Regions from separate parts of the Inediibacterium massiliense genome, predicted to be linked through region 3. Evidence: riboswitches for the same ligand, from Rfam matches in the RefSeq annotation. Region 3 holds a riboswitch; each other region holds the start of a gene.

Region 1 (5,165 bases), on a different contig from region 3:
ATTTTACTTTTAATGTAGTTGGAACGATTCTTTTTATGTTACTTTTTAAGAATGTAACAGTAGTTGTTGTACAGAAATTTTCTCCAACAGATGCAGCAAGACAATTGGCAAATGCTCATACATTATTTAATATTATGAATACTTTTTTATTGCTTCCATTTGCACCGTTATTAGTGAAATTAGCAAATAAGGTGATTCCTGTAAATGCAGCAGAGCAAAGAGATCAAATAGGTGTAAGCCATTTAGATGATAGAATGTTAGAAACTCCATCTATTGCTATTGTGCAGGTGATTAAAGAAATTTTAAATATGGGAGATTTAGTGTTAGAAAGTTATAAAACTTCTATGGAAGCTTTCTTTGCACAAAGTGAAAAGTTAGCAGATAAAACTTTTGCAACAGAAAAAATAATCAATAGAATGGAAAGACAAATTGCTGAATATTTAGTAAAGCTATCTAACACTCCTTTGTCTGGAAAGCAACATGAATTGATAGATGGTCTTTTTAATACCATTAATGATATTGAAAGAGTAGGAGACCATGCAGAAAATTTAGCAGAACTTGCTATATTTAGTTCAGACAATAGGTTAATGTTTAGTGAAAAAGCTTTTAAAGATTTAAAAGATATGCATGATCGAGTAATTAAGTCTTATGAGCAAGCAATACTAGCATTAAGAATAGGAGATGTAAATCTTGCAAGAAGAGTTGTAGAAAGAGAAGGAGAAATTGATCATATGGAAAAATTCTTGAGAGCAAATCATATTGCAAGATTAAATAAGCAACAATGTGCACCAAGTGCAGGAATTATATTTTTAGATATTATTAGTAATTTAGAAAGAATAGGAGATCATGCAGCAAAAATTGCTTTTTCAGTTATTGATTCAGTAGATAAAAGATAGACTTCTTTATATAAAGAAGTCTATTTTGTTGTAAAATTTCTACATAAATAATAAAATAGAAGAAGAAAACAATGTACTAGGGGAGGAGATTAACGTGAAACCTATAAAAATTATGACTACGAGTCTAGCAGATGTGCCAAAAGAATTAGCAAAAGAATACGATATTACAATACTACCACTTTGTATAAGATTTGGAGAGGAAGAATTTAAAGATGGTGTAGATTTACATGGAGAAGAATTTTTTCAAAGACTAAAAGATACTGGAGAAGTTTCACAAAGTTCTCAAATCTCTCCAATTATTTTTATAAAAGAGATGAAGGCTATTTTAGAAGAAGGATACCAAATCATTTTAATTAATGGTTCTTCTGGAGTAAGTGGTACCCATGAATCATCTATTATGGCTAAAAATGAAATAGGAAGCGAAGATATCACCATTATTGATACTTTAGCTTTATGTTATGGATGTGGAATGATTGTAGTAGAAGCGGCTAAAATGGCCAAGGAAGGAAAATCAAAAGAAGAAATTGTTAACAGGGTAGAAGAAATGAAAGAGAAGGTAGATCATATCTTTTCTGTAGATACATTAGATTATTTACAAAAAGGAGGAAGGCTGAGTCCTACAAAGGCTACTATAGGAAAAATTTTAAATGTAAAGCCTATATTAACTATAGAAGATGGAAAAGTAGAACCTTTTGATAAAGTAAGAGGAAGCAAAAAAATTATTCCAAGAATGATAGAGCTTGCACAAGAAAGAGGTCTTAAGAAGGGATCTGATTATATTTGTGTAGCTCATGGAGGAAATAAAGAAAATTTTAAAAAATTAAAGGAAGAAATCATAAAAGTATTTGAGCCTAAAAATATGATAGAAATGGAAATAGGATGTACCATAGGAACTTATACAGGACCAGGTTTATTAGCTATTTTATATATAAAAAATGAATAAATCAAAATCATATAAAAGTAATAATATGAAAAAAATGTTAAAAACATATTGTCAATAGTAATGATTTTATAATATAATGATTATAAAGATAATTAATAATAAAAAAAATTAAATAAAAATTCTTAATTCTGGGTGAAAAATGCGGGAGAGAATCCATAAAGGATCGCCGAAGGGACAAGCGAAAGATATTGCCTATCTTTTTGTGAAATTCTCAGGCTAAAGGACCGTATTTGGACGGAACTCTGGAAAGCTTATAAAGCATCAAAGGAGTATGATTTCAATTAAGGAGAGACTGTTAAGTTAAAGACAGAGACATATGGCAATTCTATATTTGTCATGTGTCTTTTTTGTATAAATGAAGAAACCTTTTCCTAAAATGAGGTGAAAAGATGAAAGAAACCATTATCACAAATAATCCTAAAGTTTTTGAAGGAAATCAAGGAAAAACGGATATAATCTATTTAGAGGATGTCCCTTATCTTTCAGTACTTTTATTGGCGAGAGATAAGATTCATAAAGGATATAAACTTTTGACACATCCTTTATCTGGAAGTGTAAAACCTAATGAAACACCTTACAAATCTATTGCAATAACCAAAGAGAAGGGAGAAGTAGATATAGATTCTATAAAAATAATAGAAGAAAGTATTCAAACGGTTCAAAAATTTTTAAGGACAAAAAAAACTCCTTGTTGGACAAAAAAAATTTTAAAGGACTTTCAACTGATCGATTATTGTTTGATTCAAAGTGCAATTGAAAGTATGAAGCAATTTTAGTAAAATTTCAATATGAAGGAGGTAATAAAATGGAAAACTTATACGATGTAATAATTATTGGAGCAGGGCCTGCTGGCCTTTCAGCTGGGCTTTATGCAGCAAGAGCAAAAATGAAAACATTAATACTAGAAAAAGAAAGAGTAGGTGGGCAAATTGTTACCACCAATGAGGTGGCTAATTACCCAGGGTCTATAAAAGATGCTACAGGACCTAGTTTGGTTGCTAGAATGGTTGAACAAGCAGAAGAATTTGGAGTAGAGAGAAAAAAGGATACAGTAATAGATGTAGATTTTACACAAAAGATTAAAGTAATTAAAGGAGAACTAGGAGAATATCATGCTAAAGCTGTCATTATAGCTAGTGGAGCAAAGCCTAAATTGATTGGATGCCCTGGAGAAAAAGAATTAACTGGAAAAGGCGTATCTTATTGTGCAACTTGTGATGCTGACTTTTTTACAGATCTTGAAGTATTTGTAGTAGGAGGAGGAGATTCTGCTGTGGAGGAAGCTCTTTATCTTACTAAATTTGCACGAAAAGTAACGATTGTACATAGAAGAGATGAGTTAAGGGCTGCAAAATCTATTCAAGAAAAAGCATTTAAAAATTCTAAAATTGAATTTATGTGGGATACAGGTATTGAGGAAATCAAAGGAGATGGAATTGTAGAATCTGTAGTGTTTAAAAACAAAAAAACTGGGGAAGTAACACAATATCATGCCAATGAAGAAGATGGTACTTTTGGAATATTTCCTTTTGTAGGATATCAACCATTAAGTGAAGTATATAAGGATAAGATACAAATGAATGAGGCAGGCTATATTATTACAGATGTAGAAATGAAGACAAATATAGCAGGTGTCTTTGCAGCAGGGGATATTAGAGAAAAATCATTAAGACAGGTAGTCACTGCAACAGCTGATGGAGCACTAGCAGCTGTAAATGCAGAGAAATACATAGAAAGTCATTTTGAATAATAAGGGAGGCGGGATTATGTTATCTGTAGACAAAGAAACTTTTCAAGGGGAGGTATTAGAAGCTAAGGGCTATGTTTTAGTAGATTATTGGAGTGATGGATGTGAACCTTGTAAAGCATTAATGCCTGATGTTGAGGAGCTTGCTAAGGAATACGAGGAAAAAGTAAAATTTACAAAGTTGAATACTACAAAAGCTAGAAGATTGGCTATATCTCAAAAGGTACTAGGACTTCCTACTATTGCTTTATATAAAAATGGAGAAAAGGTAGATGAAGTAACCAAAGAAGATGCAACAAAAGCAAATATTCTTTCTATGCTTCAAAAATATGTAGATTAGACAATAACTTGTAATAGGGGAATTACTTCCCCTATTGCAGGTTAAAATATAAAGGGAGGTGAATGATGTGCGCCTAGAGTTAGGAAAAATTAATATTTCAGATGTCCAGTTTGGAAGTACTACCAAAGTGGAAAATGAGACCCTATATGTGAATAAGGATGAGGTCATTAGTCTTGTGATGGAAGATGATCACATCAAACATGTAGAGGTAGAGCTGGCAAAACCAGGGGAAGAAACTAGGATTACTCCTGTAAAAGATGTTATTGAACCTAGAGTGAAGGTTTCAGGAGAAGGAGGGATATTTCCTGGTATTGTAAGTAAAGTGACTACAGTAGGTGGTGGCCGCACACATGTATTAAAGGGAGCTGCAGTAGTTACCTGCGGTAAGATTGTAGGTTTTCAGGAAGGTATTATTGATATGAGTGGCCCTGGTGCAGAGTATACTCCGTTTTCAAAGCTTAACAATATTTGTTTAGTGATTGAACCTATCGATGAACTCAAACAACATGAATATGAAGCTGCTGTAAGAATGGCAGGATTAAAAGTAGCTTCATTAATAGGAAAGGCAGGAAAAGAAGTAGAACCTAATGAAATAGAAATTTATGAAACAAAACCATTATTAGAAAGTATCAAGGAATATCCTAATCTACCTAAAGTGGGATATGTATATATGCTTCAAACACAAGGACTTTTGCATGATACGTATGTATACGGGGTAGATGCTAAAAAAATTGTTCCGACTATTCTTTATCCAACAGAAATAATGGATGGAGCTATTCTTAGTGGTAATTGTGTATCAGCTTGTGACAAAAATACCTCTTATCACCATCAAAATAACCCTATTATCCATGATTTATATGAAAGGCATGGAAAAGATATCAACTTTGTAGGTGTAATTATTACAAATGAAAATGTATATCTTGCGGATAAAGAGAGATCTTCTAATTGGACTGCAAAACTTTGTAGATATCTTGGATTAGATGGAGTGATTGTATCTCAAGAAGGTTTTGGCAATCCAGATACAGATTTAATTATGAATTGTAAAAAAATAGAATCTCAAGGAGTAAAAACTGTTATTGTTACAGATGAATATGCAGGAAGAGATGGTGCATCTCAATCTTTAGCAGATGCAGATCCTTTGGCTAATGCAGTTGTAACAGGTGGAAATGCGAATGAAATCATTGTACTCCCTCCTATGAAAAAAGTCATTGGAATGTTAGATTATGTAGATAAAATAGC
Region 2 (5,165 bases), on a different contig from region 3:
GCTTTTACATCTATTACTCTTGCGCACATAAAAGGATAAATACCGATTTGATTAGTAGGTTCAGGTTGTATGGTATCTTTTAAAAAAAGATGGGTAGATTCATCTAAAGGGGCAGACCATTCTACATGGGTAGCTTGAGAAATATGACTGTATATAAAACTAAATAAAGCTTTTTTTGCTGTATAATTTTCATAAGACATTTCTCTTACTATAAATTTTTTATCTTTTATAAAATAGAGGATATAGCCTATAGGCTTTTTTTGTTCATTTTTTAAAATAAACGCGTACCCTCCATAATATATTAAATCTTTTAATATAAAGTCCCAATTTTTTTTATTTCTTTTCATATATCCATGATATTCATTTAAAAAAGATTCATAGATATTATTTAGATTTTCAAAATCATCATCTAGATTGATTTCATTAAAATAATATTTTTTTTCTCTTTGACTAAAATGCCCAATGATACTCATAGGAATTTGATACTTTTTTTGACTATAGGATAATTCCCAGCCATAAGGTTGATAAAAGGTAGTATCAAAAGGCATAAGAATAGAGACAAAATGATTTTTATTTCTCATCTCTTCTATAGCTTTTGGAATAAGAAATTTCATCGTTCCCTTATTTCTATATTCAGGGGATGTAATGACTCCTACTACATAAGAAGTTTCAAATAAAGAGTGATTTAGAGAAAGAGTATAAGGATTTAATTGAAGATAAGAGATCAGTTGGTCTTCTTCAAAAATACCTAATGAGTGATTTGGAGAAAATACTTCATCAAAGTACCAGCTATAAAAGGGTTCATCTGTTTCAAAAGCATATCCCCACAATTTTTTTGCAGTAGGAGTATCTTCTTTTCTCAAAAATCTTAAAAACATAAATTTCCTCCTTTATATGAAGGTTACATTAAATTTTTCAACCATTTTATAAGGTCGATAAGAAAGCTTTGCTTTTCTTAAATTTTCAAGTCCCATATCCTCTTCTCGATTTATATATTTTATATCTATACATTCATTTTTACAAAATTCATTGTTAATTGCTTGATATAGGCCTTTGATCGTTGGATTTGCTTTTTCTATATGAACAACAATAGTATCATTATAAAGTTTTCCACCTAGGGTAAAGGCTTGCACCTCGTTGTCAATTAAGATAGCCCCTCCTTTACAATTAAGATGATCCATATTGAGTAGAGCTTCTTTTAAAGCTATTTCTTCAGCTTCTATCAAATGATTTGAAAAAGAATTTAGATCTTTGTAATCAATTAAACGTTTGTTAAAGTCAAGACAATGTTGTATCAAATCTTTTGTTAATGGAACATATTTATGAGGAATATTTCTCATAAAATAATTCAAATGATTTTTTTTAGAATGATATTTTCTTCCCTTTAATTCTATCAAATCATTTGTAAGATATACATAATCAAAATTTACTCGATCTTCTGTAAAAATAAGCTTGTCCTGCATAGCTTCATCAAATGTAGGGATTAAGTGCTTTGGTAACAATTTGATTTGAAAAGGGAATCCTTTTTGATCAAACCTTTTTTTGATTTCATCCATAGTGATAGAAAGTTTATTCAAATCATATTTGCCTACAGCTAGAGGAGGAAGAACAAAGGGTTCTTTTTTATCCATATTAAGTAAACTAACTCCTCCAATACATAAAAAATCATTTATGATTTCATATTTGAACTCATTTAATTGTCTCCACATGAAAAGGCTTGTAAAACTAAGTCCAGAGGTTTCATATGGATAACTAAAAACATATTTTTCAAATAAATCTTTGTCTTTTAATGTAATGTCATGTTGAAACATAAAGCATCTCCTTCATTATTTTTTGCATCTTTACTTTGTATACCCAAAAAAATATATTTTACTCTATAAAAAAAGAATGTACAAATGTACATTCTCTAAGCTGCTTTTTTATTTTGTAAAGAATTTTTTTCTTGCTTCATTTGTTCAAAGAATACTTTTGTTTCAGTTACGATGATTCCACTTAATCCAATCAAACCAATTAAGTTTGGAATAGCCATCAAACCATTTACAATATCTGCTAAGATCCAAATCATATCTAATTTTAAGAAAGCTCCACTAGCTACAAGAAGAATATATATAATTTTAAAAGGTTTGATTCCTTTTATTCCAAATAAATATTCAGTACATCTTTCGCCATAATAATTCCAACCTAATATAGTAGTAAAAGCAAAGAACATAAGTCCTATTGTAACAATATATTGACCAAGTCCTGGAAGAGCTTCACTAAATGCCAAATTGGTCATGGCAGCTCCTTCAACATCAGAACACCAAGCACCTGTTAAAACAAGAACCAAACCTGTCATAGTACATACTACAATGGTATCAAAGAATGTTCCTGTCATAGATATAAGACCTTGACGAACACAAGACTTTGTTTTTGCAGCTGCAGATGCAATAGGTGCACTTCCAAGACCAGATTCATTAGAAAATACCCCTCTGGCTACTCCATTACGAAGAGCAAACATTACAGTAGCTCCTAAAAATCCTCCTGTTGCTGCAGTAGGAGTAAATGCGCTTTTTAAAACGAGTCCTATAGTTTGAGGAACTAAATCAATATTTAAAATAAGAATAATTAAAGAACCAATAATATAAAATACAGCCATAAATGGAACGATTAATTCTGATACTTTTGCAATACTTTTGATTCCTCCTAAAGTAACCAAAGCTACTAGAAGAGTAAGAATCACAGATGAAACAATAATTGGCATATTTAAAGTGAGTTTTGCAGCATTTGTAATGGCATTTACTTGTGGAAAGGTACCGATTCCAAAGAATGCTACTCCAATTCCAAATAATGCAAACATTTTAGCTAATAATTTATTTCCAAGACCTCTTTCAATATAGTACATAGGTCCACCAGACATTTGACCGTTTTTATCTACAACTCTGTATTTTACAGCTAAAAGTCCTTCTGCATACTTTGTTGCCATACCAAAGAAAGCCGCAATCCACATCCAAAATAATGAACCAGGACCACCTGCTTTAATAGCAGTTGCTACACCTACAATATTACCTGTACCAATAGTTGCGGCAAGTGCTGTACACAAAGCAGCAAAGCTAGATACATCACCTTCACCAGTATGATCATCATCTTTTGAAAATAAATATTTTAGAGCAAGGGGTAATTTAAAGACTTGTAACAGTCCTAAACGAATAGTTAGATAAATACCAGTTCCTACTAAAAGAATGAGTAGGGGAGGTCCCCATACAAATGCATCGATTTGATTTAAAAGATAAGTTAATTTTTCCATTATTTTTCCTCCTTTTGTTTTAAACTTAAAAACGATAAAGGAAGACTTTTACTATAATTTATACAAAAATGCATAAATTATAAATAAAAGCCAAATCCTATGTGATTTGGCCTCTAGAACATGATGATATAAATCATGATACTCTGTCCTTTTACCTGAGAGATTCACCATATAACTATGGCTTGCTCCTTCGGTGCTCATACTGAGTCTCTCCAGAGGCTCGTCCGATAACGGTCCTTTTACCTGAAAGCTTAACCCCTTCGGTGGATGCATTCGCATCTCTCTCCCATTATCATCATCCGAAAATATTAAGTTAATAAAGTTAAATAGTCATGACTGCTTGATAAAATGATAGCACTTCATATAAAAAATAGCAATAGCTTGTTTAAAGTTTAAATATTCAGAAAATAGACTTATTCCTTATTTTTTTTTGTGCAATTAGAGCAGTATCCATAAAGTTCAAATTTATGTTCTGTCAATGTAAAATCTTTATCTTCTAGAGATTCAATGATTTGTTTGAGTGGACAAAAATGAATAGGTTGAGTTTTTCCGCAACTTTTACAAATGACATGGTGGTGATGATCATCATGTAAAATAAGTTCATATTGAGAAGGCTTGTTTTCTATATTGATTTTGTGAATCATATTTATTTTTTCAAGAATTTCTAAGTTTCTATAAACAGTAGAAAAATTGATTTGAGGAAGATCTTTTTTGACTTTTATATAAATTTCTTCTGCTGTTAGAAATTGTTGTTCATGTTGGATTAAAATTTCTAATATTGCTTTTCTTTGGTAAGTTAGTTTATATCCCTTCTCTTTTAATTTTTTTTCTATTTCATTGCTGATCAATGGTCTCACTCCCAAATATCATATTAGTTCTATTGTATAATATATAGAAAGATCCTTCAATAAATAAGATGAATAGACCTTTGCCAGTTTTGCAGGATTTGATATAATATAGTAGAAAATTCTTTCAATTTCAAAAAGGATGTGGTGAAAATATTTCATCTATTCAAAAGAAAAAACCAAGACAATCATATAAAAAATAATAATGATAACCATAATAGCATAGATGAGGCAAAAGAAGCATTAGAGAATATAGAAAATATTTTATATCAAGAAAAAGATAAACAAATTTTTGTAAGTTTGTATTCTTTTGTATCATACTATACGTTTGTTATAGAATTTTATAAAGAAAATGAAGAAGAAATCATGTCTGTACAAGAGCTTTTATTTTTTAAATACATTCCTATGATTACTGAGATTGTAACAGCTTATGAGGAAGATAAAACATTAAAAAAAGAACTGATTCATACGATTGAAAAGATGAATCAAAAACTTTATGAAACTATCAATAATATAAAAGAACAAAAAAAAATAAATTTAAAGATCGATTTAAAGACCATACGAGATTTGATTCAATCAGACTTTTAAATGGAGGAGATTAAAATGAGCTTTGAGGATCTATTGAATGAAGCAGAACAAAAGAACGTGACAGAAATTCAAAGACAAGAAAATAAAGAATTAGCTTTAGAAAAAAAACGAGATAGTTCTATGGATTTGAATAAATTTAATGAAGTGGAATTAGAAAGAGTAAAGGATTTAAAAAGAGAAATAACAATGGAAGAGACAAACAGTATAGGAAACTTTGGAATGGAAATACAAGGAAACATTGCAAAGTTTGCAGATGGTATATTAGAAGGGGTGAAAACAAAAGATACAGGACATATTGGAAGTGATCTTACATCTCTGTTAACTACTATTAAGCAAATCGATATAGAAAAGTTTCAAGAAAAAAAATCTATTATGAGTAATATTCCTTTTTTCGGAAAACTTAGAAATAGTATAGAAAAAGCCAAAATTCAGGTGGAAAATGTGACCCA
Region 3 (5,165 bases):
TCGATACCTATTTCTTCTAAAATTCTACCTACACTATCTCCTACAGCAGGAGTCGGAGCAAGAGATAAATCTATAATCCCAAAAGGAACATTGAGCCTTTTAGATGCTTCGGCTCCTACTAATTGTCCCATTCTAGTAATTTTAAATGCAGTTTGTTTAATGGTTTCAGAAACCATATCAAAACTTTTCCCTTTTACTTTTTCTAGAGCTGCTTTGACTACACCAGGACCACTTACACCAATATTGATAATAGATTCTGCTTCGCCTACACCATGAAAAGCACCAGCCATAAAAGGATTATCTTCTACTGCATTTGCAAAGACTACAAGCTTTGCACAACCAATACTATCTTGATCTTTTGTAAGGAAAGCAGTTCTTTTGATAATTTGTCCCATATCTTTTACTGCATCCATATTGATGCCAGTTTTTGTGGAACCAATATTTACAGATGAGCAAACCATATCTGTAGAAGCTAAAGCTTCTGGAATAGAATTGATAAGAATTTGATCTCCCTTAGAATATCCTTTATGAACTAAAGCAGAGAAGCCTCCTATAAAATTTACACCTACGGCTTTAGCTGCATCATCTAATGTTTTTGCAAAAGCTACATAATCTGTATCTGTACTAGATTGAGCAATGAGGGAGATAGGTGTTACAGAAATTCTTTTATGAATGATGGGAACTCCATATTCTTTTTCTATTTCTTCTCCTACCTTTACTAGATTTTGTGCATAATTTGTAATTTTATCATACATTTTTATTCTTGATTTTTTACCATCTGTATCACAGCAATCTAATAAAGAAATACCCATAGTAATCGTTCGAATATCTAATTTTTCTTTTTCAATCATGTGGATGGTTTCTAGAATATGATTAGAATTCATATTGTTCATCTCCTATTGTGAAATTTTGTGCATAGCTTCAAATATTTCTTCATGTTGAATTTTGATAGAAACTCCTAAGTATTCACCTATATTACTTAGTTTTTGTTGGATAGCTTCAAAGCTACAATTGATTTTTTGAAGATCTACAATCATAATCATAGTAAAATAATCTTGTAAAATAGTTTGACTAATATCTAATACATTGATTTGATTTTCAGCCAAAGTACTTGTGACTTTAGAAATAATCCCGATTTTATCTTTCCCAATTACTGTAACTACTGCTTTCATTACAAATCATCTCCTTGTATAATTGAATATAAACAAAAAAAGACTATATAGATATAGTCTCTGGAGAGTTATATCCTCTGTCCTTTTACCTGAGAGATTCACCATACTATGGCTTTCCCCTTCGGTGCTCTTAAGAGTCTCTCCAGAGGTTCGTCCAATAGCGGTTGATCATCTTCCACTATCTTCATCCGACCCTATTTAATTATGTTAAGTATTGTAACATAAAAGAGAAGAGACAATCAAGTGTAAATTATAAAAGCATCATGCTTAATAAAAATAAATAGTGATATTGGAAATGTATTGAATTTATTGAATATATTGATGTTTTCTATTTTTAACAAAATCCGATATACTATAACAAAGGAGGAGTGATATAATGAAAAAAGTATTAATTAGTTCAGCTCTAGCCCTTCTATTGTCTGCAACAGCGATGCCTTTAGGTGCTGAAGCTGCTACACAGTATTGTACAACTACATCAGGAAATACAACATGGAGATATGTGCAAAAATATCAAACTAAATTAAATTGGTATAAAATGAATCATTATACAGTAAGAACATCTGATTCAAAGCAAGTGACTAATCCAAGTACACCGGTTCAAGAACAAAAAAGTGTTCAGACACCATCTAATACAACACAAACCACTCAAACCACTCAAACCACTCAAAATAACTCATCTACCCAAACCTCTCAAACAGACACACAGCAACGTGCATATGAAAAAGAAGTAGTAACACTTGTAAATATAGAAAGAGAAAAAAATGGATTGAAGCCATTAAAAGAAAATACAGAGCTTTCAAGAGTAGCGAGATTTAAATCGGATGATATGAAAGAACAAGGATATTTTTCGCATACTTCACCAATTTATGGTTCACCATTTGAAATGATGAAGAATTTTGGTATAAAATATTCTTATGCAGGAGAAAACATAGCCAAAGGACAAAGAACTCCTGAAGAAGTAGTAAAGGCATGGATGAATTCAGCTGGACATCGTCAAAATATTTTAAATGCAAACTATACAGAAATTGGTGTAGGGTATACAAAGGATGCTAATGGAACGGCTTATTGGACTCAAATGTTTATAAAGCCACAATTATAAGAAATACATAGCATGCATATGTATGCTGTATTTCAAAAAAAAACTGAGGATATTTCCTCAGTTTTCATCTTTTTTGATTTCGTTTATTTCAACTCCAGTATGTTTAGAACCATAGCATTCAAGCACAGGTAAAACAAACATAAAGCCTACTCCTGGTTTATGAATATGATCTAATTCTTTATTGATCATATCTACAGCTTTTCTTAATTTTTCTTCTTCTCGAATGACACTAATAATTAATTTATTATAAGGTTTATTTCCATCTACGAGTTTTCGAATACTAGAGAATATGGGAATATCTACATCATGTTCTAGAAGTACTTTGCCCATTCCTACACTATCAATAGTAGTAGCCCCGACGCCTATTTCGTAAAATATATTATGAATATCATCGAGTTTGTGTATTTCGTTTAAGATTAAAAATAAAGCATACATACAAATTTCTCCTTTCATGATAAATGAGCTTCTTTAGCTTTTATTATAGCACTTTTAGTAGCTAATGGACCTATTATTTCTGTAATAATTGTAGTGGATAATAAAATAGTGATGACTAAAGAACCTAATTCTGTTCCTGGGAATTCTCTGCTTACTACAATTGCAAGTCCTACAGCAACCCCTACTTGAGATAACAATCCTAAGCCTATATATTTTTTAACAACTGTTGGAGCATTAGAAAGAATTCCTCCTAAAGAAGCACCTAATATTTTGCCTAGGATTCTAAATATTAAATAGGCAACCCCTAAGACTCCAATTTGAGGAAGTAATGAAATATCAAGTCGTGATCCTGCTAATGTAAAAAAAGCTGCAATAATGGGGGGAGAGAAGCTTTCGATACTTGAAAATACTCTTCTGGAATGTGTAGATATATTCACTACAATAATACCTAAAGACATGGCACAAAGCAAAGGAGAAAGATTAAACTTCAAAGCAATACCTACTAATAAAATAATTGTTCCAACGATAAAAGGAAGTAACTCTGTATCCTTTTTAGATATTTTAATAAGATAAGTTAAAACAATTCCTAATATCATTCCTACTACAATAGATAAAACAATTTCCATGATAGGGTGTAAAAGGATCTTGTCAATAGTGACAGCTTCATGATTGATAAATACTTTTGCAATAGAGGAAGCAATTGCATAAATCATAAGGCAGATTGCATCATCTACGGCTACAACTCCTAATAAGGTACTTGTAAGAGAACCCTTTGCATTATATTCTCTTAACACCATAACTGTTGCTGCAGGAGCAGTAGCAGAAGATACAGCACCTAAAATTAAAGCAGTAGAAATATTTTTAGTAAAAAGATAAGTAATACCTGTAACAAATAGGAAAGCACCAAAAGCTTCAAAAAAAGCAATGACAAAAATAGGTTTTCCAAGTTTCTTCATAACAGAAAATTCAAGCTCACTTCCAATATTAAAAGCAATGATTCCTAATGCAAAATCACTTAAAAAAGATAATTTTTCAATCATAGAAGCGTTTACTAGATTAAATCCTGACTTACCTAATAATAAGCCTGCAATAATATATCCAGCAACAGCTGGGACTTTTAATTTGTTCATCAATTTTCCAAAAAGAATACCTACAATAAGTGCGATTCCTAAACTTATAAATGGATTCATTGATATACACCTCACTTTTTATGGAATATGAATAAAATGCCTAACTTATATCATATTCTTTTTTAAAATATAAGTAAAAGCTTATTTATTGGTATGATATATTATAGATTAGGATTATATCTTCTAAAGAGAATTTATATGAGATGTATACAAAATAACTATAGATTCCTTTGCATTACTCTCAATATGAAAAAAGCACCCATTAAAGGGTGCTTTATATTAAGCATTTTTTCTTAATTTTGCTTTTTCTTCTTTTGTTCTTAATCTTACTTGTGGTTCAGCTGGTAGTGCAAACATAGGGATAAATCTGTCAAGACCAGTTAAAGTAAGGATTAAGATAGAACCTACAGCTACCATAGCCATAACATTGTATTTGATAATATCAGTAGCTACGAATTGATGTAGTGGATACACTGCAGAAGCAATACCTACATAGAATCCAATATATACATGCCATGGAATAAGCTGAGAACCAAATACTCCTAAAGCATCTCCGAAAGTAGCATTTCTTAAACGAAGTTTGTACATATCTTCTTCACTAGCTTCTACATTTTCATCTGTTAAAGATTTAAGGATAGGTCCAATTGTAACGATTTGAGCCATTTCATCAGAAAGTGCAGCATTACCTATGATAGAAAGTAAACCATTACAGAACATAAGTTGTCTAACACTTCCAACCATATTAGAAATTAAGTTAGAGATTGGAGCAAACGCTTGCATTTTACCCATGATACCACCAAAAGCTCCTACCCACATCATCATAACGATAACCCATTTTCCAGCACCTTCAAAACCTGAATATACAAGATCTAGGAAAGAGCTTACATTTTCAACAGTTCCTGCAAAAAGACCTAATATTAAAGCAGAAATAATTCCAAGTCCAAGGCAAGCAAGAGTAGGAAGTCCTTTAATTGCTACAGCCAATACGATTAATAAAGGAATAATCATATAAGTTGGAACGCCCTCTTGTACTTGATTTAAAAGTGAAACAGCAGCAGGTCTAGCTTCATTTAAGTTATCCCATACTTGTTGTGGAATTTGACTGATTGCATCAGCAGCATTTCCAGCTGTATCTGGAAGTCCCATTGTTACACTAAGACCAAAGATTAAAACACCTGCTACAACAAGACATAAAATAGACCAAACTCCTTGATGTCTAATTCTGTGAATTACTTCAACTTTTTGAATACCTGAACTTACTACTGTAGTATCTGAAATAAGACCGATGTTATCTCCAAAGCAAGCACCACCTGCGATAGAAGCAGTAGT

What was found. A riboswitch is a leader RNA that binds a small molecule or an ion and turns the genes downstream of it on or off. The one in region 3 is predicted to bind glycine.
Positions count from the first base shown of each region.
Region 1: another riboswitch for glycine. It lies ahead of BN2409_RS10950 (GrdX family protein); the one in region 3 lies ahead of BN2409_RS07360 (ACT domain-containing protein).
Region 2: another riboswitch for glycine. It lies ahead of BN2409_RS01070 (alanine/glycine:cation symporter family protein); the one in region 3 lies ahead of BN2409_RS07360 (ACT domain-containing protein).

Region 1 covers NZ_LN876587.1:512,000-517,164, forward strand. The annotation lists gene BN2409_RS10940 (Na/Pi cotransporter family protein) at 1-896, shown strand, start outside; gene BN2409_RS10945 (DegV family protein) at 991-1,839, shown strand; glycine riboswitch at 1,972-2,076, shown strand; gene BN2409_RS10950 (GrdX family protein) at 2,229-2,615, shown strand; gene trxB (thioredoxin-disulfide reductase) at 2,645-3,589, shown strand; gene trxA (thioredoxin TrxA) at 3,606-3,926, shown strand; gene BN2409_RS10965 (glycine/sarcosine/betaine reductase component B subunit) at 3,994-5,165, shown strand, end outside.
Region 2 covers NZ_LN876583.1:150,825-155,989, reverse strand. The annotation lists gene BN2409_RS01080 (GNAT family N-acetyltransferase) at 1-878, opposite strand, end outside; gene BN2409_RS01075 (DUF2156 domain-containing protein) at 891-1,811, opposite strand; gene BN2409_RS01070 (alanine/glycine:cation symporter family protein) at 1,907-3,283, opposite strand; glycine riboswitch at 3,425-3,501, opposite strand; glycine riboswitch at 3,505-3,582, opposite strand; gene BN2409_RS01060 (Fur family transcriptional regulator) at 3,697-4,131, opposite strand; gene BN2409_RS01055 (hypothetical protein) at 4,276-4,716, shown strand; gene BN2409_RS01050 (toxic anion resistance protein) at 4,732-5,165, shown strand, end outside.
Region 3 covers NZ_LN876586.1:758,949-764,113, forward strand. The annotation lists gene BN2409_RS07355 (DUF711 family protein) at 1-893, opposite strand, end outside; gene BN2409_RS07360 (ACT domain-containing protein) at 897-1,172, opposite strand; glycine riboswitch at 1,240-1,328, opposite strand; gene BN2409_RS16775 (CAP domain-containing protein) at 1,549-2,271, shown strand; gene BN2409_RS07370 (P-II family nitrogen regulator) at 2,329-2,724, opposite strand; gene BN2409_RS07375 (cation:proton antiporter) at 2,721-3,896, opposite strand; gene BN2409_RS07380 (Na+/H+ antiporter NhaC family protein) at 4,116-5,165, opposite strand, start outside.